Regions from separate parts of the Pantoea sp. ABR1s genome, predicted to be linked through region 1. Evidence: predicted binding sites of a transcription regulator. Region 1 holds the regulator's gene; each other region holds the start of a gene.
The links. Region 1 encodes PurR, which represses purine synthesis genes. Its sites were predicted from a motif close to CANGCAAACGTTTGCNTG; they were not measured.
Positions count from the first base shown of each region.

Region 2: the regulator PurR is predicted to act here: its motif matches at 2,848-2,865, upstream of cvpA (colicin V production protein).
Region 3: the regulator PurR is predicted to act here: its motif matches at 2,445-2,462, upstream of guaD (guanine deaminase).
Region 4: the regulator PurR is predicted to act here: its motif matches at 2,288-2,305, upstream of purE (5-(carboxyamino)imidazole ribonucleotide mutase).

Region 1 covers NZ_CM173823.1:2,299,350-2,305,269, forward strand. The annotation lists gene gloA (lactoylglutathione lyase) at 1-37, shown strand, start outside; gene rnt (ribonuclease T) at 158-826, shown strand; gene ACXKZD_RS10795 (Grx4 family monothiol glutaredoxin) at 870-1,205, opposite strand; gene ACXKZD_RS10800 (C40 family peptidase) at 1,571-2,368, shown strand; gene cydH (cytochrome bd-I oxidase subunit CydH) at 2,414-2,503, opposite strand; gene purR (HTH-type transcriptional repressor PurR) at 2,785-3,810, shown strand; gene punR (DNA-binding transcriptional activator PunR) at 3,807-4,712, opposite strand; gene punC (purine nucleoside transporter PunC) at 4,820-5,920, shown strand, end outside.
Region 2 covers NZ_CM173823.1:1,241,634-1,247,553, reverse strand. The annotation lists gene ACXKZD_RS05890 (UbiX family flavin prenyltransferase) at 62-631, opposite strand; gene purF (amidophosphoribosyltransferase) at 744-2,261, opposite strand; gene cvpA (colicin V production protein) at 2,299-2,784, opposite strand; gene dedD (cell division protein DedD) at 3,050-3,832, opposite strand; gene folC (bifunctional tetrahydrofolate synthase/dihydrofolate synthase) at 3,822-5,090, opposite strand; gene accD (acetyl-CoA carboxylase, carboxyltransferase subunit beta) at 5,185-5,920, opposite strand, start outside.
Region 3 covers NZ_CM173823.1:2,095,655-2,101,574, forward strand. The annotation lists gene ACXKZD_RS09805 (MDR family MFS transporter) at 1-153, shown strand, start outside; gene ACXKZD_RS09810 (DUF1161 domain-containing protein) at 193-489, opposite strand; gene ACXKZD_RS09815 (DUF1283 family protein) at 534-857, opposite strand; gene ACXKZD_RS09820 (YnfA family protein) at 1,137-1,463, shown strand; gene ydfG (bifunctional NADP-dependent 3-hydroxy acid dehydrogenase/3-hydroxypropionate dehydrogenase YdfG) at 1,495-2,241, opposite strand; gene guaD (guanine deaminase) at 2,643-3,971, shown strand; gene xdhA (xanthine dehydrogenase small subunit) at 3,968-5,410, shown strand; gene xdhB (xanthine dehydrogenase molybdopterin binding subunit) at 5,400-5,920, shown strand, end outside.
Region 4 covers NZ_CM173823.1:3,047,483-3,053,402, forward strand. The annotation lists gene cysS (cysteine--tRNA ligase) at 1-835, opposite strand, end outside; gene ppiB (peptidylprolyl isomerase B) at 1,048-1,542, shown strand; gene lpxH (UDP-2,3-diacylglucosamine diphosphatase) at 1,542-2,258, shown strand; gene purE (5-(carboxyamino)imidazole ribonucleotide mutase) at 2,390-2,896, shown strand; gene purK (5-(carboxyamino)imidazole ribonucleotide synthase) at 2,893-3,957, shown strand; gene ybbP (putative ABC transporter permease subunit YbbP) at 4,233-5,920, opposite strand, start outside.

The sequences.
Region 1 (5,920 bases):
CGAAAACAAAGATGCCGGTAACGGCCTCGGCAACTAAACCTGCCTGTCAGCCTGCCCGGTCGGGTGGGCTGAATCCCCTTCTCTGCGCTACATCTGCTGCACCCGGCCCCGTTTTTTGCCATAATACGCGCTGCCCTTTTTCTGCAACGAGATCCTGATGTCTGAATCGAATTCCCCTAATGCACTCAATCAACGTTTCCGTGGCTTCTATCCGGTGGTGATCGACGTTGAAACCGCGGGTTTCAATGCGCAAACCGATGCGTTACTGGAGATTGCCGCTATCACGCTGAAAATGGATGAAGAGGGATGGATTCAGATTGACCAGACGCTGCATTTCAACGTCGAACCTTTTGTCGGGTCGCTGCTGCATCCCGAAGCCCTGGCCTTTACCGGTATCGATCCCAGCAATCCGCTGCGCGGCGCGGTCAGTGAATATGAGGCGCTGCACGCCATTTTCAAAATGGTGCGCAAGGGCATTAAAGACAGCGGCTGCAATCGCGCCATTATGGTGGCGCACAATGCCACCTTCGACCTGAACTTTATGTCAGCGGCGGCGGAACGAGCCAGCCTGAAGCGCAATCCGTTTCACCCGTTTGCCACCTTTGACACCGCGGCCCTGAGCGGGCTGGTTTTAGGGCAGACGGTGCTGGCGAAGGCCTGTATTGCGGCGGGCATGGAGTTTGACAGTACGCAGGCGCATTCGGCGCTCTATGACACTCAGCAGACGGCAACGCTGTTCTGCGAGCTGGTGAACCGCTGGAAACGGTTAGGCGGCTGGCCACTGCCCTTCGCGGAAGGCGATGCAGAAGCCACGACATCCGCATAAGGGATGCCGCAATGAAAAAGGCCGACGTGATGTCGGCCTTTTTTTATTCTGCTTCTTTAAATTTTTCTGCAGTCTCTTTGATCAGCGTCTGCAGTTCACCACGTTGTAACATCTCAACGATGATGTCGCATCCACCGACCAGCTCGCCATCAACCCACAGCTGCGGGAAAGTTGGCCAGTTAGCGAATTTCGGCATCTCGGCACGAATGTCCGGGTTCTGCAGAATATCCACGTAAGCAAAACGCTCACCGCAGGCTGAGAGCGCCTGCACCGCCTGTGCAGAGAAACCGCAGCTTGGCAGTTTCGGGGAACCTTTCATGTACAGCAGGATCGGGTTTTCTGCGATCTGGCGCTGAATTTTTTCTACAGTACTCATAATTGCCTTCCTTAATTCGTCACATCGTGTTTGTTTATTGTAGCGACTTCGCAGCGTGACTGAAAACGAGATTTTGATCGCTGCCCGATTAAATCGCCATCATTGTTAAGTCCTGCTCCGGGACACCTGAATTCCTGATTATTAACAGCAGGTAACAGATTAATAATTCGTAATAATTTCGTTGATATAAGACGCTGAAAATGTTCATTTTCAGCACAATTGCGTGGGTTGCAAAGATTAATATTAAAAGGCATTACAGTTTTTAAAAGAACTGGACTAGAATGGCCTGGGCGCTGATCCTGGATCAGATTAATCTCAACTTTGTCGCGGTGCGTAGTGGCCCTGACAACTTAACTAATCAACGGACTATGCGTTTAATCATTACGTTTTTCATGCTGGCCTTTGCGCAACTGTTTTTCAACATCGCCGCTGCGTCGCCTCACGCGCCGGTGAACGTCAGTACGCATAAAGCAGAGAAAAAGAGTGCGCGCGACGATGAGCGTCGCAAGCGTCGCCCGGTCAAAACGGTGACGAAAAAGACTCGCCTCAGCCCGGTTCAAAAACTAAAAACAAAAAAACTGAAAAAAGTCGAACTCACCGCTAAACAGACGCCTGCTAAGAAGACCTCGCTAAAAACCGCCCGTCTCAGTAAGAACAAAGAGAAAAAACGTTATGGTCATCAACGCCTGCTGAAAACCGCTGAGGTCACCACCAGCGAGACCGGCACGATTAAGATGAGCAAATCTCACCGTCAGCGCTACCAGAAGGCCCGCGAAACCGCGATGACCAAGCTGATGGGTCAGTTGGGTAAACCCTATCAGTGGGGCGGCACCTCTCCCCATACCGGTTTCGATTGCAGCGGCCTGGTCTGGTACGCCTATAAAGATCTGGTGAAGTTTAAGATCCCACGTACCGCTAACGAGATGTACCACCTGCGTGACGCCGCGCCGATCAAGCGTGAGTCGCTGGAGAAAGGCGATCTGGTCTTCTTCCGTATCAATGGTCGTGGTACTGCGGACCATGTCGGCGTTTACCTGGGTGATGGCAAGTTTATCCAGTCGCCACGCACCGGCAAAGATATTCAGATCAGCGCGTTAGGAGAAGATTACTGGCAGCGCCACTATATTGGTGCCCGTCGGGTGATGACGCCGAAAACCATACGCTGAGCAGCAGAACAACCAGAAGAGAGCCGGGATAATCCCGGCTTTTTTTTAGTGCAGAATAGCGGTAAAACTAAAGGCCACAATCATCAGCAGACAGCCCGCGGTGGTCATTAAAGCCAGTTTAAGATCGGTACTCATTGCTTGCTCCTTAGTCACACAATCAGTAGGGGTATCGCATTTTCCCACAGGGGCCGGTAAAAATCTCGTTTTATCCGTTCAGCCTTGTTAGAATCCCGCCTTTGTTGCGCAACGCGCGCAACCCTGATTCCGTTTGCGCACGTTTTCAGGCGTTTTTACGCCGCCAGCGGCCTGTTTCCTGGCCAGGAAAGCTGCATTTTTGCGGAAAAAACCCTGAGCAGACGCAAACGTTTAACACTACGCTTATCATAGAGTTAGATAAGCACTGGAGTCCGATTTTCATGGCAACAATTAAAGATGTGGCGAAACGCGCTGGCGTCTCAACGACCACCGTTTCGCACGTCATCAATAAAACCCGCTTTGTGGCTGAAGAGACGCGCAACGCGGTCTGGCAGGCGATTAAAGAACTGCACTACTCGCCGAGCGCCGTGGCGCGCAGCCTGAAAGTGAACCACACCAAGACGCTGGGCCTGCTTGCCACCTCCAGCGAAGCACCCTATTTCGCTGAAATTATCGAGGCGGTTGAAAATCACTGTTTTGACAAAGGCTATACGCTGATTCTGGGTAATGCGCATAACGATCTGCAAAAACAGCGCGCCTATCTCAGCATGATGGCGCAGAAACGCGTCGATGGGCTGCTGGTGATGTGCTCTGAATATCCGGACGATCTGCTGCAGATGCTGGAAGAGAACCGCAATATCCCGATGGTGGTGATGGACTGGGGCGAGTCGCGCGCCGACTTCACCGACACGGTACTGGATAATGCTTTCCAGGGCGGCTATCTGGCGGGACGCTATCTGATTGAACGCGGACACCGGGATATTGGTGCAATCCCCGGCCAGATGGAGCGTAACACCGGTGGCGGACGTCATGCCGGTTTCCTGAAGGCGATGGAAGAAGCGGGTATTCAGCCACGCGCCGAGTGGATTGTGCAGGGTGACTTTGAGCCGGAGTCAGGCTATCAGGCGATGCAGCAGATCCTGTCGCAGAAGCAGCGTCCGACTGCTGTGTTCTGTGGCGGTGACATCATGGCGATGGGCGCAATTTGCGCCGCCGACGAGATGGGTTTGCGTGTCCCCCAGGATATTTCGGTGATCGGCTATGACAATGTGCGCAACGCCCGCTATTTTGCACCGGCCCTGACCACAGTGCATCAGCCTAAAGCCCAGCTGGGTGAGAAAGCGCTGGAAATGCTGCTGGACCGCATTACCAGTAAGCGCGAAGTGTCACAAACGATTGAGGTCCATCCCACGCTGATTGAGCGCCGTTCCGTGGCCGATGGCCCGTTCCGCGACTATCGCCGTTAATGCTCGCTTAACCACTCCTGATTAAGCGTTTGCGCATCACCCAGATAGCTGAGCAACCAGCCTGTCGCCGGTGATGCGCGATCCTCTGCCCAGCTGACGCAGCATGGGCTGTCCGGAAACGCCACCGGCAGCGTCAGTTCAACCAGCTCGCCGCTGTCGAGCAGTGGCCTGGCCAGGTGACCCGGCACCATCGCCACACACAATCCTGCCTGCACGCACTCCAGCCCGGTTTGCCACTCCGGCACCACCAGCCGGCGCTGGTTATCCAGCGTCCATGTCATACGACGCGGCAGTGCGCGAGAAGTATCTTCCAGCACCAGGGAGGGCCAGCTCCGCAGCGTGTCATCATCTATCTGGCTCGCCTGTGTCAGAGGATGGTCGGGCGCAACCACGCAGCGCCAGTTAAGCGTGCCCATATCCCGAAAAGCAAAACGTCCGCCCACCGGTATCGCCTGAGTGGCACCAATCGCCACTTCCACCCGGCCATCGGCCAGCGCATCCCAGACGCCGTTAAAGACTTCATAGCTGATGATCAGCTCCATATCGGGAAAGTGGCGATAGAAATCTTTGACCAGTTGTCGGGTGCGCTGAGGTTTTGCGATACGGTCAACGGCAATGCTTAGCTGGCCGCGCCAGCCGTTAGCCAGCTGCTGACACTGTCGCCGGGTGGCAAGCATTTTTTTGATGACGCTGCGCCCTTCCCGGACAAAATGCTCACCCGCCGGGGTCAGAACCACTTCGCGATGCTGCCGTTCAAACAGCGGTACCGCCAGCCAGTTTTCCAGCTGACGCACCGTATAGCTGATGGCAGAGGGCACCCGATGTAACTCCTGCGCGGCGGCGCTGAAGCTCCCCCCACGGGCGACAGCGTCAACCACTTCTAATGCATATTCTGACCACATAATCTGCCTTCAAAAATTTTAACAGCCATCGGCAAATATTACCGTTTCACAGCAGCAAACGCACCTTTTACACTCTGCCGCGTTTATCCTGCAAAAATGAGAATCAGATGCTGTCGAATAAAGGATTTATGCTCTACCTTGCCCTGCTGAGCATGCTGGGCTTTTTAGCCACTGATATGTACCTGCCCGCCTTTGGTGCGATGCAGCAAACCTTTAACACTTCACCCGGTCTGATCAGCGCCAGTATGAGTCTCTTCCTGGGCGGCTTCGCCGTGGGTCAGCTCTTCTGGGGACCGCTTTCCGATCGCATCGGTCGTAAACCGGTGCTGCTGTCCGGACTGGCCATGTTTGGCGCTGGCTGCGCAGGCATGCTGTGGGTGAACGATATCTATCTGATGCTGGCGCTGCGTTTTGTCCAGGCGATTGGCGTCTGTGCCGCTGCCGTAAGCTGGCAGGCGCTGGTGGTGGATCGCTACCCTGCAGCGCGCGCTAACAAAGTCTTTGCCACCATTATGCCGCTGGTTGCGCTCTCTCCGGCGCTGGCTCCGCTACTGGGTGCCTGGCTGATCGGCCACTTCCACTGGCGTTCGATTTTCCTGGTGCTGACCCTGATTGCAGTGGCGTTGATTCTGGCCACGCTGCGTCTGCCCACCGTGCGCAAGGCAGCGGGAGAAAAAGGTGCGCAGCCGGGCTTTTTCACGCTGCTTAAATCACGGGTCTACAGCGGCAACGTGCTGATCTACTCCGCCTGCTCCGCCAGCTTCTTTGCCTGGCTGACCGGATCGCCCTTTATTCTGGCGGATCTGGGTCTGTCGCCCGCCGATATCGGTCTGAGTTATGTGCCCCAGACGCTCGCCTTTTTAATTGGTGGCTTCGGCTGTCGCACCCTGCTCAACCGCTTTAACGGCGCACAGTTGCTGCCCTGGCTGCTGGCCGTCTACAGCCTGAGCATTCTGGCGCTGTTTGCTGTTGCGCTTGCTGGCAGCAGCACGCTGGTGAGTCTGATGGTACCGTTCTGCGGTATGGCGCTGGCTAACGGCGCGATCTATCCGATTGTGGTGTCCAGTGCGCTGATGCCCTTCCCGACCGCTACCGGTAAAGCCGCTGCGTTGCAGAACACACTGCAGTTAGGACTCTGTTTCGCTGCCAGCCTGGCGGTATCGGCCGGCTTAACTCAGCCGCTATTTACCACCACACTGATGATGACG
Region 2 (5,920 bases), 1.1 Mb from region 1:
CAAATGCACGAAGAGTGATCCGAGGCGCGCTTATGCACTAAATAAGTGCGCCAGCGGAACTTTATGCACCCTGCCAGCGCGTGAAGAGATCTTCCGATAATTCGATATCAAACTGGTCGATAACCCGGTTAACGGTCTGATCGATCAACTGATCGATCGTTTCAGGCCGATGATAAAATGCCGGCACGGGTGGCATGATAATGGCACCCAGCTCTGCGGCGGTGGTCATCATTCGCAGATGCCCAACATGCAGCGGGGTTTCGCGCACGCACAGCACCAGCTTACGCTGCTCTTTTAACACCACGTCAGCCGCACGGGTCAGCAACGAGTCACTGTAACTGTGGACGATGCCAGAGAGCGTTTTCATTGAGCAGGGTAAAATCGCCATGCCCAGCGTTTTAAACGATCCAGATGAGATATTTGCTGCAATATCGCGCACGTCATGCACCACATCGGCCAGCGCCTGCACGTCACGCAGCGAATAATCGCTCTCCAGTCCCAGCGTCTGACGCGCCGCCTGACTCATAACCAGATGCGTTTCTACTTCTTCCACCTGCTGCAACACCTGCAGCATGCGCACGCCATAGATCACCCCGCTTGCGCCAGAGATGCCAATGATGAGTCGTTTCATATTCCAACCTTATTTCAGCCAATGGGCCATCATACGCGGCCTGCGGGTTTCTGAAAACAAACAGGGCGGGATTGCTCCCGCCCTGTTTTATGCTGCCCGCCTGCTGAAGGTATCAGCCTTCGTTGTGCAGCTCGAGGTTTTCGACTTCGTTCTGCCGCTGAAGCGCTTTGGCATCATCATTACGCAGCGACTCGAGATACTCCAGATATTGCTGATCGACATCTTTCGTCACGTAAATGCCGTTGAACACCGAGCACTCAAATTGTGCAATGTCCGGATTCTCTTCGCGAACCGCTTCGATCAGATCGTCCAGATCCTGGAAGATCAGCGCATCGGCTTTAATCAGCTGGCGAATCTCTTCCACTTCACGGCCATGCGCAATCAGTTCCGTGGCGCTGGGCATATCGATACCGTAGACGTTCGGGAAACGAATTTCCGGCGCCGCTGACGCCAGATAAACCCTTTTTGCGCCCGCTTCACGCGCCATCTCAATAATCTGCTCTGAGGTGGTACCGCGAACAATAGAGTCATCCACCAGCAGCACGTTTTTATCACGGAATTCGGCGCGGTTAGCGTTGAGCTTGCGGCGCACCGCGCTGCGGCGTAACTGCTGGCCCGGCATGATAAAAGTACGGCCAACGTACCGGTTCTTCACGAAGCCCTGGCGATAGGGTTTGTCGAGAATACGTGCAATTTCCAGCGCGATATCGGTGGAGGTTTCAGGAATCGGAATCACAACGTCGATATCGAGATCTTCCCACTCGCGCGCAATTTTCTCACCCAGCTTGGTGCCCATACGAACACGGGCGCTGTAGACCGAGATTTTGTCGAGGAAGGAGTCGGGACGCGCAAAATAGACATACTCGAACAGGCACGGATTGCTTTTCGGATTTTCAGCGCACTGGCGGGTAGACAGCTGGCCCGCCTCAGTCACATAAACCGCTTCACCCGGTGCAACGTCACGGATGAACTCAAAGCCCAGCGTATCCAGCGCCACGCTCTCGGAGGCGACCATATATTCGGTGCGGCCATCAGTGATAACGCGCTTGCCCAGCACCAGCGGACGGATACCGTTAGGATCACGGAAGGCGACCATGCCGTGGCCGATAATCATCGACACTACCGCATAGGCTCCGCGCACCTGCTGATGCACGGCAGCAACCGCAGCAAAGATGTTGTCGGCTGTCAGCGGATCGTTTTGGAAACGATCTAACTCCTGCGCAAAGATGTTCAGCAGGATTTCAGAATCTGAGGTGGTATTAACGTGACGGCGGCCCTTTTCAAACAGGTGCTTACGCAGCACATGGGCGTTGGTCAGGTTACCGTTGTGCGCCAGGGTGATGCCATACGGGGAGTTTACATAGAATGGCTGCGCTTCAGAGGCACTGGAGCTTCCCGCGGTTGGATAACGCGCGTGACCGATCCCCATATTGCCCTGCAGACGCTGCATGTGGCGTGCTTCGAAAACGTCGCTGACCAGGCCGTTTGCCTTTCGCAGGCGAAAACATTTCAGCGCATCGATAGTACAAATGCCTGCGGCATCCTGCCCGCGGTGCTGGAGCACCGTTAACGCGTCATAGATCGACTGGTTGACCGGCATGAAACCGGTGATACCGACAATACCGCACATGTTGTCATTTCCTCATTAAGCCGCACTCCCGGTCACATCACCGGGGTAAAAAACTCGACGTGCTTTTCAGGTAATCAAAAAACCACCTGATTATATAACTGAACTCGGGAATGAGTTGAGACTGTTGCCAGTCCGGACTTTTGGAAAACCCAGTGAATGTATCGAGGAAGAACAGCAAAGCGGCTACGATCAGCACACCACGCAATGCCCCGAAACAGACGCCCAACACCCGGTCGGTTCCCGACAGGCCGGTTTTTTCCACCAGCGTGCCGATAACGTAGTTCACAATGGCCCCCACAATCAGGGTTGCCACAAACAGCACACCGATGGCGATACCGTTACGAACCAGTTCGTCGTCAAAACCTGTAAACCAGACTGCAAGGTAGGCGTAGTAATGACTGGCGACAAAAAACGCGCATCCCCAGGTAACAAGAGATAAGGCTTCACGGACAAACCCACGGACCAGGCTGACCAGAGCCGAAAAACCAACTACCGCAATAATGACGTAATCAATCCAGATCATGAACTCTTCCAGCGCCAGTGCAATTGCACCCCTGCATCCAGTTCGGGGCGCATTCTAACAGAAAAAGAAAACGTTTGCGTAGCGGTTTTCTTTTTCTGCATCCATAAAAAAGGCGATGAAAAAAAACGCTATCGCCCGGGTGATTCTCAGCCGGACAGGCCGTTGAAAATCGTCAATTTTTTTCGCGGCAGCGCGCATTAAACGCGCTGCCTGAGGGGTAAAAGACGCTGCCTGTTACTGCTATCGGCAGCGCCAATCGCCCGTTTTAGCGGGCGCTGTAGGGTTTCACGACACCGCCCAGTCCTGAGATACTTTTCAGCTCGCCAACCGCACTCTGCATTTTGGCTTTCGACGCATCAGGCCCAACGTAAATGCGGGTGATCTGACCCTGTACTGGCGTTGAAGGAACGGTAAAGGCGCGATAGCCCGACAGCCGCAGCTGCGCGACAATCTCATTCACTTTGCTGGCGTTTTTCAGCGCACCTAACTGCACCACATAAGCCTGCCCTGCCGGCGCTGTCGTCTCTGCAGTTTTCGGCGGCTCTTCCTGCTTCGGCTGTTCGACCACTTTAGGCTGTTCAACCGGTTTAGGTTTAGGCTGCTCCACGACTTTTGGCTTCTGCTGTTCGACCGGCTTCTGCTTAGGCTGCTCTGTTACTTTCGGTTTCTGCTGCTCAACGACCTTCGGCTTCGTCACCGTCTGTGCGGGCACAGACTGATGGACCGGCGGCGGCGAGACCACTACCGGATCGCTCTCGTCTTCCGGTTGAGTCCGACCCTGCTCTGCCGTAGCGTTGGTTTTACCGTTGCCATTGCTGCTGCTGACCGCATTGCCCGCGCCTTCCGGCGGCTGTGCCGGCAGCGACTGGGTTACCGGCGGCACCATTTCGCTGTCCTGCTGATCGTCAGGTTTCGGCACCAGCGGAATGGCGGCGAACTCCTCTTTGTAATGCTTTTTCTGACCATCCAGCAGCCCTGGCAGCACAATCACGCCAACGGCGACCAGAATAACGGTGCCGACTAAACGGTTCTGAAACTTACTTGCCACGTCCTTTCTCCGTTTCAATCGATTCCATGACCTGTGCAACGGTGTGGAATGAACCACAGACCAGCACAATGTCCTGCGGCGCTGCCCTCTGGCGTGCCTGCTGCCAGGCGAGCTCAACCGAACTAAAAGCCTCGCCCTGCGGCAGGTTGTTCAGCAGTTGCTCAGCACTGGCGCCGCGCGGACCCTCGAGGGGCGCGCAGTACCAGGCATCGACCACCGGTGCCAGCGCCGCCAGCGTTCCGGCGATATCTTTATCATGCAGCATGCCCACCACGGCATGCACTTTGCCGCGTTTCGGCAGTGCAGCCAGCCGCGACGCCAGATATGCTGCCGCATGCGGGTTATGGGCGACATCCAGAATAACGCGCGGTGATTCGCTGAGGGTCTGAAAACGGCCTGGCAGCATCGCCAGCGGCAGGCTGGCGCGAATCTGCGCCTCACTGACCTCAAGCCCGGAGACCCGCAGCGCCACCAGCGCGGTCGCCGCGTTAGGCAGCGGCACCTGCGGCAGCGGCAGATCGTTCAGCTCACCTGTCGCATCACGCAGTGACCAGCTTTCTGCCTGCGCATGCCACGACCAGTCACGGTTGCGCTGCAACAGCTGCGCACCTTTTTCCTGTGCGACCACGGCAATACTCTGCGGCATATCTGGTTCACCCACTACCGCAGGTTTTCCCGCCCGGAACACACCGGCTTTTTCACGCCCGATGCTTTCGCGATCCGGGCCAAGCCAGTCGGTGTGATCGAGTGCAATGCTGGTGACCACCGCGACATCGGCATCCACAATGTTTGTCGCATCCAGCCGTCCACCGAGGCCGACTTCGAGGATCACGACATCCAGCTGCGACTGGCGGAACAGATTCAACGCAGAGAGCGTGCCAAATTCAAAATAGGTCAGCGAAATATCTGCACGTCCGGCTTCAATCTCCGCAAAACTGGCGCAGTGCTGCGCTTCACTCAGCTCCTCTCCCTGAACCCGAACGCGCTCGGTATAGCGCACCAGATGCGGTGAGCTGTACACGCCAACGCGGTAACCCGCGGTGATCAGCAGCGTTTCCAGGGTGCGACAGGTGGTGCCTTTGCCATTAGTACCGGCCACGGTAAAGACAAAAGGAGCGGGTTTCAGCAGGTCGAGACGAAGCGCTACCTGACGAATACGGTCCAGACCCAGTTCAATGGCCTGAGTATGCAGGTGCTCAAGATAATAAAGCCACGTGGCCAAAGGCGACGTGGCTTGGGGAAGGTGAAGATTGTCCATATGTCCCGTTTTGCTTATTTATACCTGGCAGGCTGCTGCTGCGGTATACGGTGCATTGGTAAGAGGTGCTTTGGACGCACCTCTCTATCTCCTGTCAGGCCTCGTTGCTTTCCGATTCAGTCGTCGCCGGAGCGGACTGTTCACCATCATGCAGCGGTGCCGGCAGGTTCATCATTTTTGCCAGCAGGCTTGCCAGTTTGTAGCGCATTTCCGGACGGCGAATGATCATATCAATCGCGCCCTTTTCAATCAGGAACTCACTGCGCTGGAAGCCCGGCGGCAGTTTTTCACGCACGGTCTGCTCAATAACGCGTGGGCCGGCAAAGCCAATCAGTGCTTTAGGTTCCGCAATATTGAGGTCGCCCAGCATGGCAAAACTGGCCGAAACACCACCCATAGTCGGGTCAGTCAGCACGGAAATATAAGGCAGACCGCGCTCACGCATTTTTGCCAGTGCCGCACTGGTTTTCGCCATCTGCATCAGCGACTGCAGCGCTTCCTGCATACGCGCCCCGCCGCTGGCGGAGAAGCAGATCAGCGGGCAGTTATCTTCTAACGCCTGCTCAACCGCACGTACAAAACGCGCACCGACCACAGAGCCCATTGAACCGCCCATAAAGGCAAACTCAAAGGCTGCCGCAACAACCGGCATGCCGTGCAGCTGACCTTTCATGACCACCAGCGCATCTTTCTCACCGGTGTCTTTCTGGGCCGCGATCAGACGATCTTTGTACTTTTTGGAGTCACGGAACTTGAGCAGATCTTTAGGTTCAAGTTCACTACCCAGCTCAACCATCGTGCCCTGATCGAGGACACTGCCGAGGCGCTCA
Region 3 (5,920 bases), 200 kb from region 1:
CGTCAGCAGTTACAGCCGGAAACCCTGCAGCAGATGGTAGGGTCGATTGCCGTCTCACTGCACTGGGTGTTCGTGGTGGCACTGGTGATTGCGCTGTTTGCGGTGGGTGTGGCATGGATGATGCCGCGTCAGCGGCCGGAACAGGCGGACTAACAGGCAGGGCGACAGGATGTCGCCCTGATTTGAACAGAACTACTGGGCAGATGAGTCCTGCGAACTGCCGACACTGGCAGGTACGCTGGCTTCGTTGTCACTGCCTGAGCGCTTATAAACAATTTTTTGTGTGTCGTTCTCACAATGTCCGACGACCTGGCCACCCGCCTGATCAACCTGATCGTTGGCGACGATGTCGAGACTAAAACCCGACTCAGGTACACCGTTCTGAATAATTTTCTGGCTGATTTCGGTTTTTACCGATTCACAGGATGCCTGCGCCATCAGCGGCAGAGCAAATAACGCCGCGCTTAACAAAACCCTCTGTAGCTTCATCACGTCTTCCTTATGTTAGTCGTCGTCATTACTATAGCTCAAATTTACGGCGCTACCGGGCGACCGGAACGACGATCCAGACAACGCAGGGTGTTTGGCTCCCAGTAGGCGTTGAGATTGAGGCTCTGCTCGCACTTGTCGCGGGTATCAAACGCGCGATCGGTTTTATCAAACTCTTTTTCGACCCGGGTGTTCACTTTATTGCGCAGCATGCGCGTGTCATTCCATTGCTCTTTATCCTGGCGCGCTGCTTCATTGCTCAGCGCGGAACTGCCATCTTCGATAATCAGACGATTAGTATTCGCAGTGGCAGTGAATGCCGCAGTGGAGAGGAGAACCATCAGCACGGCAGGGATCATTTTTTTCATCACACTATCCTTCAGTTAACGCAAACATCGCCATCCACGACAGCGGTTGCAGCGGGCATGCTTAGAGCCTGGCTCATCAGGGGGCATTGAGGCAGAAGTCTGAACACCGACAGCGCATAACAACCGGTGCGTACAGGGTGTACGTGAGGAGGGTAAGCACTGCCCGGGTTCAGACGGACAAATAAAACAGCCTGATGGGCATGGCTATTAGTATATCATCGCCGTTTCTTTGCTCACCAGCAGTGAGTCGTTTGTTTACGTTAAGGAGAGGTAAGGATGCTGATTAAAACCGCCTTGCTGTTTTTTATTACCGCGCTGGCGGAGATTACCGGCTGCTTTCTGCCGTGGTTATGGCTGAAAAAAGGCGGCTCAGTCTGGTTGCTACTCCCTGCGGCAGCAAGTCTGGCGCTGTTTGTCTGGCTGCTGACGCTGCATCCCGCTGCCAGCGGACGGGTTTATGCCGCCTACGGTGGCGTTTATGTGCTTACCGCGCTGCTCTGGTTGCGGGTGGTGGATGGCGTGAAGTTAAGTGTGTGGGACTGGAGCGGGGCACTGATCGCATTCAGCGGCATGCTGATTATCGTCATGGGTTGGGGACGCGGGTAACGCCAGCCGTGAGGGCTGGCGCTGCAGGGAGTTAAGGTTTATGCACTTTCAGCCCCGCCAGCGTCTGGCTGACCGGCATCATCTCAAGGCTATTGATGTTGACATGTTTAGGCAGTGTGGCCACCCAGTATACGGCTTCTGTCACATCTTCCGGCGTTAAGGCGGTAGCCCCTTCGTAGACCTGACCCGCCTTGTCATCATCGCCCTTAAAGCGCACGTTGGAAAACTCTGTGCCGCCGACCAGACCCGGTTCAATGTCGGTCACGCGCAGCGCGGTGCCGTGTAAATCGGTTCGCAGATTCAGGCTGAACTGGCGCACAAAGGCTTTGGTGGCGCCGTAAACGTTGCCGCCGGCATAGGGCCAGCTGCCGGCAATTGAACCGATATTGATGATATGACCGACATCACGCTCCACCATCTGTGGCAGCAGGGCGCGGGTCATATAGACCAGGCCTTTGGTGTTGGTGTCAATCATGTTTTCCCAGTCTTCGACGTTGGCCTTGTGCGCCGGTTCGACGCCCAGCGCCAGACCGGCGTTGTTGACCAGCACGTCGATATTGCGCCATTCCGCCGGTAACTGCGCCACCGCCTCTTCAATGGCGGCACGGTTACGCACATCGAGCTGTACCGTATAAATATTCTCGCCCAGTTCATCCTTCAGCGCTTTTAAACGTTCAGCCCGTCGTCCAGTGGCAATCACTTTATGACCATTCTCAATAAAGCGACGGGTGATGCTTTGACCAAAACCGGCGGTCGCACCGGTGACAAAAATAATCATCTCACTGTTCCTTATGCCATTTTCAGAGTCGATGGCTTCACCATAGCATTTCATTTCCGCTTCTGCGCGTGGAAAAACTGCCTGACCTGTAAACGGATTTTAACGGGCAGCCAGCTGCGCCTTTTCAGGGCAGATTGCACCGTTAAAGGGCAGGTTTGCGGGTAACCCGCCATACTCAAAATGTTCAGGGCGCGCAATATTGAGTAGCAACCGTTTGCATCCGTTCCGCAAACGGTTGCTAAGCCATCTCAGTCCTTATTTGTTGCGCAACTTTCCTCTTTTAACTTATTTGACTGATATTTAAAGAATTTATTCTATTTCAATTCTGGCACGCAGGTTGCACAGGATTATTCAGATAATCATCTGCAGATATAACATCGCGCTTTCAGAAAGGACTACCCATGCTTTCAGCAACCGACACGGCGATACGCGCCAGCTTCTTTGACTTTACCGGCGTGGTGGATCGTCCCGACGACCTGGCCGGCCAGGCCCGCTATCTTGAGGATGCGGTGCTGCTGCTGCGTGATGGATGCGTAGTGGGGCTGGATAGCTGGGAGAATAGCGAGGCGATGCTGGCGGGGCATCCGGTCATCGATCTGCGCGGCAGACTGATCGTGCCGGGCTTTGTCGATACCCACATTCACTATCCGCAGACAGAGATGATTGGCGCATTTGGCGAACAGCTGCTGGAGTGGCTGAATCACTACACCTTCCCGGTTGAAGCGCAGTATCACTGTCCCGATCACGCTGCGCGGATGTCCGCCTTCTTCCTGCATCAGCTGCTTTCCAACGGCACCACCAGCGCGCTGGTGTTTGGCACCGTCCATCCGCAATCGGTGGAGGCGCTGTTCAGCGCCGCCGAAGCGCTGAACATGCGGCTGATTGCCGGGAAAGTGATGATGGATCGCAATGCGCCCGACAACCTGATCGAAACCCCTGAACAGAGCTACCAGCAGACCCGGGCGCTGATTGAGCGCTGGCACCAGCGCGGACGCCTGAGCTACGCCCTGACGCCGCGCTTTGCGCCGACCTCATCCCCACAGCTGCTGGAAAAAGTGCAGCAGCTGCGTCAGGAGTTCCCGGATACCTGGCTGCATACCCATCTCAGCGAAAACCCGCAGGAGGTCGCCTGGGTCAAAGAACTGTTCCCGGAGCGTGAAGGCTATCTGGATGTTTATCATCATCACCAGCTGACCGGCCGCCGCAGCGTCTTTGCTCACTGTCTGCATCTGGAAGAGAACGAATGGCAGTGTCTGCACGATACCGATTCATCCATTGCTTTCTGTCCCACCTCAAACCTGTTTCTCGGCAGTGGCCTGTTTAACCTGAAACGCAGCTGGCAGCAGGGGGTGAAAGTGGGGATCGGCACCGATGTCGGCGCGGGCACCACCTTTAATATGCTGCAGACCCTGGGCGAAGCCTACAAGGTGGGCCAGCTGCAGCACTACCGGCTCAGCGCGGCCGAAGCCTTTTATCACGCCACGCTGGGCGGGGCGCGCGCGCTGGATCTCGACCACGTCATCGGAAATTTCAACATCGGTAAAGAAGCGGATTTTGTGGTGCTTGACCCGGCGGTTTCTGCCCTGCAGCAACTGCGCATCGGCAACAGCAAAGATATCTGGGAAAAACTGTTTGTATTAATGACGCTCGGCGACGACCGCAATATTGCCCAGACCTGGGTAGCCGGTCGTCCGGTCTGGCAGCGCGACGCACAGGAGCAAGCCGCATGATCCAGTTTCTGTTAAATAACCAGCTGGTCAGCGAGGACGCGCTCGACCCCAACCTCACGGTGCTCAACTACCTGCGCACCCGTCAGCAACGCCCTGGCACCAAAGAGGGCTGTGCATCTGGCGACTGTGGCGCCTGCAGTGTGACTCTGGGCAAAGCCGTAGGGGGAACAATGCAGTATGAAACGGTCAACAGCTGCCTGACGCTGGTCTCCGCGTTACAGGGCAAGCAGCTGATTACGGTTGAGGATCTGCGTCACGGCCGCGCACTGCATCCGGCGCAGCAGGCGATGGTCGACTGCCACGGTTCGCAATGCGGATTCTGCACGCCAGGCTTTGTGATGTCGCTGTTCAGCCTGCAAAAAACCGCTTCGGGCTGGGATCGCCATCAGGCGGAAACTGCGCTGGCGGGCAACCTCTGCCGCTGTACCGGTTACCGGCCGATTATGGCCGCCGCCGAACAGCTCTGCTCGCAGCCGGTGACAGACCAGTTCGATCAAGGTGCCGCCGCAACCGTGCAGCGGCTTGAGGCGCTGGCAACCCCGGAGATGCAGGAATTAGGGGGTGAGGGCCGCCGTTGCTTCCTGCCCAAAACCCCGGCTCAGCTGGCGGCGATCTATCTGGCACATCCCGAGGCGAGGCTGATTGCCGGTGGCACCGATCTCAGCCTGCAGATTACCCAGCAGCATAAAAGAATACCGTTGCTGATTGCGCTGGAGCAGGTTGCCGCGCTCAAAGTCTGCAGCGAATTTGATGATCACTACCTGCTGGGCGCAGGGGCTTCGCTGCAGCAGGTCAGCGAATTTCTTGCCAGCCGCATTCCCAGCGTCAGCGAGATGCTGCAACGCTTTGCCTCGCTGCAAATCCGTCTGCAGGGCACATTAGGCGGCAACATCGGTAACGCTTCCCCCATTGGCGACGCCTCGCCGGCGCTGCTGGCCTTAAACGCCAGCCTGTTGTTACAGCGCGGTGAGCAGCAGCGCAGCCTGCCGCTGGATCAGTTCTTTACCGGCTATCGCCAGACCCGGCTCGAAAAAGGGGAGTTTATTCGCGCCATTCGCATCGATAAAGTGACGGTGTCACCTGATTTTGTGGCCTGGAAAGTGTCCAAACGGCTGGACGATGATATCTCCGCCGTGTTCGCCGCTTTTAATCTGCAGATTGAACAGGGCGTAGTCAGTAGTGCCCGCATCGCCTTTGGCGGCATGGCGGCCACACCGCAGCGTGCCCGTCACTGTGAACAGGCATTCATCGGTCAGCCACTGAATGCCGTGACGGTGTCACGCGCAGCCGCGGCGCTGGCAGAGGATTTCCAGCCGCTCTCCGATTTCCGCGCCAGCAGTGACTACCGTCTGCAGGTCGCACGCAACCTGCTGCGCCGCTACTGGCATCGCCACAACGGCGAAATAACCTGTATTGAGGTGGCCCGCTATGTCTCATAACCGTCCTGAACTCAACGAAGAGGTCATTAAGGCGCAGTATGCCGCTGATTTACAGAGCGGCGTCGGTCGCAGTAACCGCCATGAGAGCGCGGAAAAACATGTCTCCGGCGAGGCGCGTTTTATCGATGACAAGCCAGAGCTGCCGGGTCTGCTGCATCTCTGTCCGCGCCTGAGTGAGTATGCTCATGCGCGCATCCTGCATATTGATGTGCAGCCCTGTTATGCCGTTCCCGGCGTCGTCAGCGTCCTGACCTGGCAGGATGTGCCGGGCATCAATGATGTCGGGCCGCTGGAGCCGGGCGACCCGCTGCTGGCCCATGACAAAGTAGAGTATCTGGGACAGATCGTGATCGCGGTGGCGGCGGAATCCCCTGAAGCTGCCCGTCTTGGCGCGGCCGCTGCGGTAATTGAATATGAGGTGCTGGAACCGCTGCTGGATGTGGAACAGGCGCTGGCACATGGCAGCTTTGTGCAGGAACCTCACATTCACCAGCGCGGTGATGTGGAAGC
Region 4 (5,920 bases), 750 kb from region 1:
CACGCACGGTGAAGAAGTTACCGAGCGATTTGGACATCTTCTCGCGATCAACCATCACCATGCCGGAGTGCATCCAGTAGTTGACGTAAGGACCGTCATGGGCGCAGCTCGACTGAGCGATTTCGTTTTCATGGTGCGGGAACATCAGATCGGAGCCGCCGCCGTGGATATCGAAATGGGTGCCCAGCTGTTTGCAGTTCATTGCCGAGCACTCGATGTGCCAGCCAGGACGACCGTTGCCCCACGGCGATGACCAGGCTGGCTCATCCGCTTTGGACATTTTCCACAGCACGAAGTCCATCGGATTGCGTTTCACGTCGGCGACTTCAACACGCGCGCCCGCCTGCAACTGCTCCAGATCCTGACGCGACAGCGCGCCGTAATCGGTGTCGCTAAGCACATCGAACATCACGTCGCCGTTCTCCGCCACATAAGCGTGACCGCGAGCGATCAGCGTCTCCACCAGCTCGATAATCTCAGCGATGTGACGGGTAGCGCGCGGCTCCTCATCGGGCGGCAGAATCCCCAGCGCGGCGAAGTCGTTGTGCATCTCGCCAATCATGCGGTTAGTCAGGGTTTCGATGCTCTCGCCGTTTTCGTTGGCGCGCTTGATGATTTTGTCATCAATGTCGGTGATGTTACGTACATAATTAAGCTGATAACCGAGGTAACGCAGGTAGCGCGCCACCACGTCAAACGCCACGAACGTCCGCCCATGACCAATGTGACAGAGGTCATACACCGTGATGCCGCAAACATACATCCCGATTTTACCGGCATGAATGGGTTTGAATTCCTCTTTCTGTCGACTCAGGGTGTTATAAATCTTAAGCATTGAACGGTTCCGTTTTCGCGTGTGGTTGGCACTTTTAAGTATCCAGACATTGTGCCGTATTTTTATCGCTCGCGCGACGCAAAGCAAGCCAACTGCGCCGCGCTGCTGACGCGTCATTGGAAATTATGATATAAGAACGGTCGACAAAAAGGGGGACGCCCATCGACAGAGCGACCTCAGCAACTGATGACAACCTTTACAGGACGACAAAAATGGTAACTTTCCAGACGAACCATGGCGATATCGTAATCAAAACTTTCGATGATAAAGCGCCGGCAACCGTAAAGAACTTCCTGGATTACTGCCGTGAAGGTTTTTACGACAACACCATTTTTCACCGCGTAATCAACGGCTTTATGATTCAGGGCGGCGGCTTCGAGCCGGGCATGAAGCAGAAAGAAACCAAAGCCGAAATTCAGAACGAAGCCAGCAATGGCCTGAAAAACACCAAAGGTACGCTGGCAATGGCACGTACCTCTGCGCCGCACTCTGCGACCGCACAGTTTTTCATCAACGTAGCTGACAACGACTTCCTGAACTTCCGTGACGAAAGCGTTCAGGGCTGGGGCTACTGCGTATTCGCTGAAGTGGTTGAAGGTATGGATGTGGTCGAGAAGATCAAAGCGGTCTCTACCGGCCGCAGCGGCATGCACCAGGATGTGCCAAAAGACGACGTCGTTATCCAGAAAGTGACCGTCAGCGAGTAATGTCGCGCACGCTGTTTATCGCAGATCTCCATCTGTGTCAGGAAGAACCGGCGATTACCGCCGGTTTTCTGCATTTTTTACAGCGCGAAGCGCCCCACTGCGACGCGCTCTATATTCTCGGCGATCTGTTTGAAGCCTGGATTGGCGACGACGATCCCAATCCGCTGCATCAGCAGGTTGCCCGCGCCCTGCGCGCCCTGCCGGTTCCGGTTTACTTTATCCATGGCAATCGCGACTTCCTGATTGGCCGACGCTTCGCGCAGGCCTGCGGCATGACGCTGCTGCCGGAAGAGCAGGTGCTGACGCTCTACGGCCATCGGTTGCTGATCATGCATGGCGATACGCTCTGTACCGACGATGCGGGTTACCTGCGTTTTCGGGCCAAAGTGCATAATCCCTGGATCCAGCGGCTGTTTCTCGCGTTGCCGTTATGGATACGTAAACGTATTGCCGCCCGGATGCGCGCCGACAGTAAACAGGCCAACCAGCATAAATCCCAGACCATCATGGATGTGAATCAGGAAGCGGTCGTCGCCACTATGCTGCGCCAGCAGGTGCCGCTGTTAATCCACGGTCACACTCATCGCCCGGCGATTCATACGCTGAGCCTCCAGGGTGAAACGGCGCAACGCGCAGTGCTGGGTGCCTGGCACAGCCGGGGTTCCATGATCCAGCTCGACGCCAGTGGCATTCAGCTTATCCATTTCGACTTTTAATCTGCGGTTAAATCCACGACCTTAAGCCCGACGCAACCGTTTTCCTTGCGTGCTTCTCATGCTATTCTCGGTGCCCTTCAAAACCTGTCCGCCCGGCCAGGTCTGTTTGTTCATTCACAGGAGTTGACCGCATGTCATCCAACGCCCCGGCCCGCATCGCCATTGTTATGGGTTCCAGAAGTGACTGGGCCACCATGCAGTTCGCCGCTGAAATCCTCTCCAGCCTGGACGTCCCTTTTGATGTTGAAGTGGTCTCTGCGCACCGCACCCCGGATAAACTGTTCAGCTTCGCCGAAACGGCAGCCGACAAGGGTCTTCAGGTGATTATTGCTGGCGCAGGTGGCGCGGCACATCTGCCGGGTATGCTGGCGGCAAAAACGCTGGTGCCGGTGCTGGGTGTGCCAGTGCAGAGCGCAGCACTGAGCGGCGTCGATAGCCTCTATTCGATTGTGCAGATGCCGCGCGGTATTCCGGTCGGTACGCTGGCGATTGGCAAGGCAGGCGCAGCCAATGCCGCGCTGCTGGCGGCGCAGATTCTGGCGCTGCATGACAGTGCGCTGGCGTTACGCCTGACCACCTGGCGTCAGAGCCAGACCGATGAGGTGCTGAACCATCCCGATCCGCGGGTGGATGCATGAAGCCGGTTTGCGTACTGGGCAACGGCCAGTTAGGTCGTATGCTGCGTCAGGCGGGTGAACCCCTGGGCATCGCGGTGTATCCGGTAGGCTTAGACGCCGATCCCACCGCGCTCCCTATCGCCGACAGCGTGATCACCGCCGAAATCGAACGCTGGCCGGAGACGGCGCTGACGCGTGAGCTGGCCAGCCATCCGGCCTTTGTTAACCGCGATATCTTTCCGCGTCTGGCAGATCGTCTGACGCAGAAACAGCTGCTGGATCAGCTGGGACTGGCCACCGCGCCGTGGCAGTTGCTGGCAGATAAAAGCGAATGGCCAGCAGTGTTTGACTCGCTGGGCGAGTTAGCCATTGTGAAAAGCCGCACCGGCGGTTACGACGGCCGGGGTCAGTGGCGTCTGCGTGCCGATGATACTCACACCCTGCCGGAGGCGTGCTACGGCGAATGCATCGTTGAGCAGGGCATCAACTTTTCCGGTGAAGTCTCACTGGTGGGGGCGCGCGGTCACGATGGCCAGGTAGTGTTCTATCCGCTGACGCATAACCTGCATCAGGATGGCATTCTGCGCACCAGCGTTGCGCTGCCGCAGGCGGATCAGGCACAGCAGCAGCAGGCCGAAGCGATGCTGAGTGCGATCATGCAGGAACTGAATTACGTCGGCGTAATGGCGATGGAGTGTTTCGTTACGCCAGCTGGATTGCTGATCAATGAGCTGGCGCCGCGCGTCCATAACAGCGGGCACTGGACGCAGAACGGTGCGTCGATCAGCCAGTTTGAGCTGCATCTGCGCGCCATTCTTGGTCTGGCATTACCGCAGCCGGTGGTGTTTGCGCCGTCGGCGATGGTCAATCTGATCGGCACTGACGTGAATCTCAGCTGGCTGCAGCAGCCGCTGGTGCATCTGCACTGGTATGACAAAGAGGTGCGTCCGGGTCGTAAAGTGGGCCATCTGAATCTGACCGACAGCGATACAGAGCGGCTCAGGGCTGCCCTTAATGCGCTGGTGCCGCAGCTACCGGAAGCGTACGCCAGCGGCATCGCCTGGGCGGTTGAAAAACTGTAATCCCCGCACCTGAGTCTGGTAATGGCTTTACCAGGCAGCTCAGAAGCTTAATGCGATGGGAGCATACGCCTGGAGCAAAGCATCGGGCCGCCCGGCTAAAAACGCCGGGAGCGTTTTTGAACAACGCAAAGCGTTGGCCCGGCTACGGGCGCACCTCAGGGATGAGGAGCGTAATCGCCCGTGCTGAGCCTGCCATGGATGGCGTTTTTGCGTCTTTGCGGAGGGCGTATGCTCCCTGAGCCAGCACCTTACCGTCGAGCGCTACGGGTGCTAACTCACGCCGCATCAAACTTCCTGAACAACGCTTTCCCTTTGAGTAATCGGATCCCCAGCCAGCCACCGCACAGCGATAACAGCAGCGCGCCACACAACGGCAGCGCCAGCCACAGGGTCCAGTCAGGCTGCCACGGGAAGTCGAAAATCTTAGTCTGTAATCCCCACAGCGCCGCTTCTGCCCCCATCGCCGCCGCCACGCCGGAGACCACGCCGAGCAGGGCAAACTCACACCACAGCGTCGTACGCAGCAGGCGTTTACCGGCACCCAGCGTGCGATAGACCACCAGCTCCTGACGCCGCTGGCGCATACCGACCTGAATCTGCGCCAATAGTAGTAACACACCACAGGCGGTCACCAGCACCACCATGATCTCCAGCGCCTGGCTGACCTGCGCCAGCACCTGGCCGATCTGCCGCATAATGCTGCCGATATCCAGCAGACTCAGCGCCGGAAAAGCACGGTTAAGCTGCGCCAGCAGAACAGGATTCGCCTCCATGCGGAAGCTGGTGAGCCAGGTCTGCGGCTGGCTGTCGAGCGCGCCCGGCGGGAAGATAAAGAAGAAGTTTGGCTTCAGGCTTTCCCAGTCCACTTTACGCAAACTGGTAATGCGCGCGCTGAAGGTCTGCGTATCGCCATCGAACGTCAGGGTATCGCCGAGCTTCAGCCCCAGCCGATCGGCCAGTTCCACTTCCATCGACACTTCACCCGCTTTAGGTGGCCAGTTGCCTGCCACCAGCGGATTATGATCCGGGCGATCGGCCAGTTCCGTCAGGTTGAGCTCACGGTTCAGGGCATTATCCAGCTTCGGATCGGCCGGTTTGCCGTTGAGTTCACTGAGCCGCACCCGCGCAATCGGGTAAAAGGTCCCGGGCGTGATCTGATGCGACTGCAGGAAATCACGCACCTGCGGCACCTGATCTGCCGTCATGTTCAGCAGGAAGAAGTTCGGGCTATCCGCCGGTAACTGCTGCTGCCAGCGATCCAGCAGATCGCCACGCATTACCAGCAGCAGCGCCAGCAGCATGAACGACAGCGAAAAGGCCGCAAGCTGGCTCAGCGTCATGCCGGGCTGGCGCAGCAGCCGGTTGATCGCCAGTCGTAACGCCAGATTGCGCACTACCAGCCGACGCAGCAGCAGCAGGGTTCCCCAGCCGAGTAGTGCCAGCAATCCGGCCAGCACCACCACACCCGCCAGCAGCGCCCAGAGCATTTTACTGCCGCCAACCAGCAGCGCTAACAGCGTCACCACCACCGCGATCATCACCGGAATATAGATCTTCAGCGGCCAGAGGTTCGCCACCGCATCACGTCGCAACACCCGCAGCGGCTGCGTCGCCAGCAGCAGACGATAGGGACGCAGACCCACCAGCAGCGAAATCACAAACAACGATCCCACCGCCCAGATCCACGGCCAGACGCTCGCCGCCGGTAAGCTGGCAGGCAGCACGGGTTTCAGCATCGCCATCAGGATCGCTTCAACGCCCTGCCCCACCAGTCCACCGGCAATCGCCGCCAGCAGCAGAACCGCCAGCCACTGACCGATGATCAGCCGCTGCAACGCGCCGTGCGTCGCACCCAGGGTTTTCAGCACCGCCACCAGATCGTAGCGGCTGCGGCAATAGTGGCTCATGGCGACCGCCACGGCCGCAATCGCCAGCATCAGCGTCAGCAAGGCCGAGAGCAGCA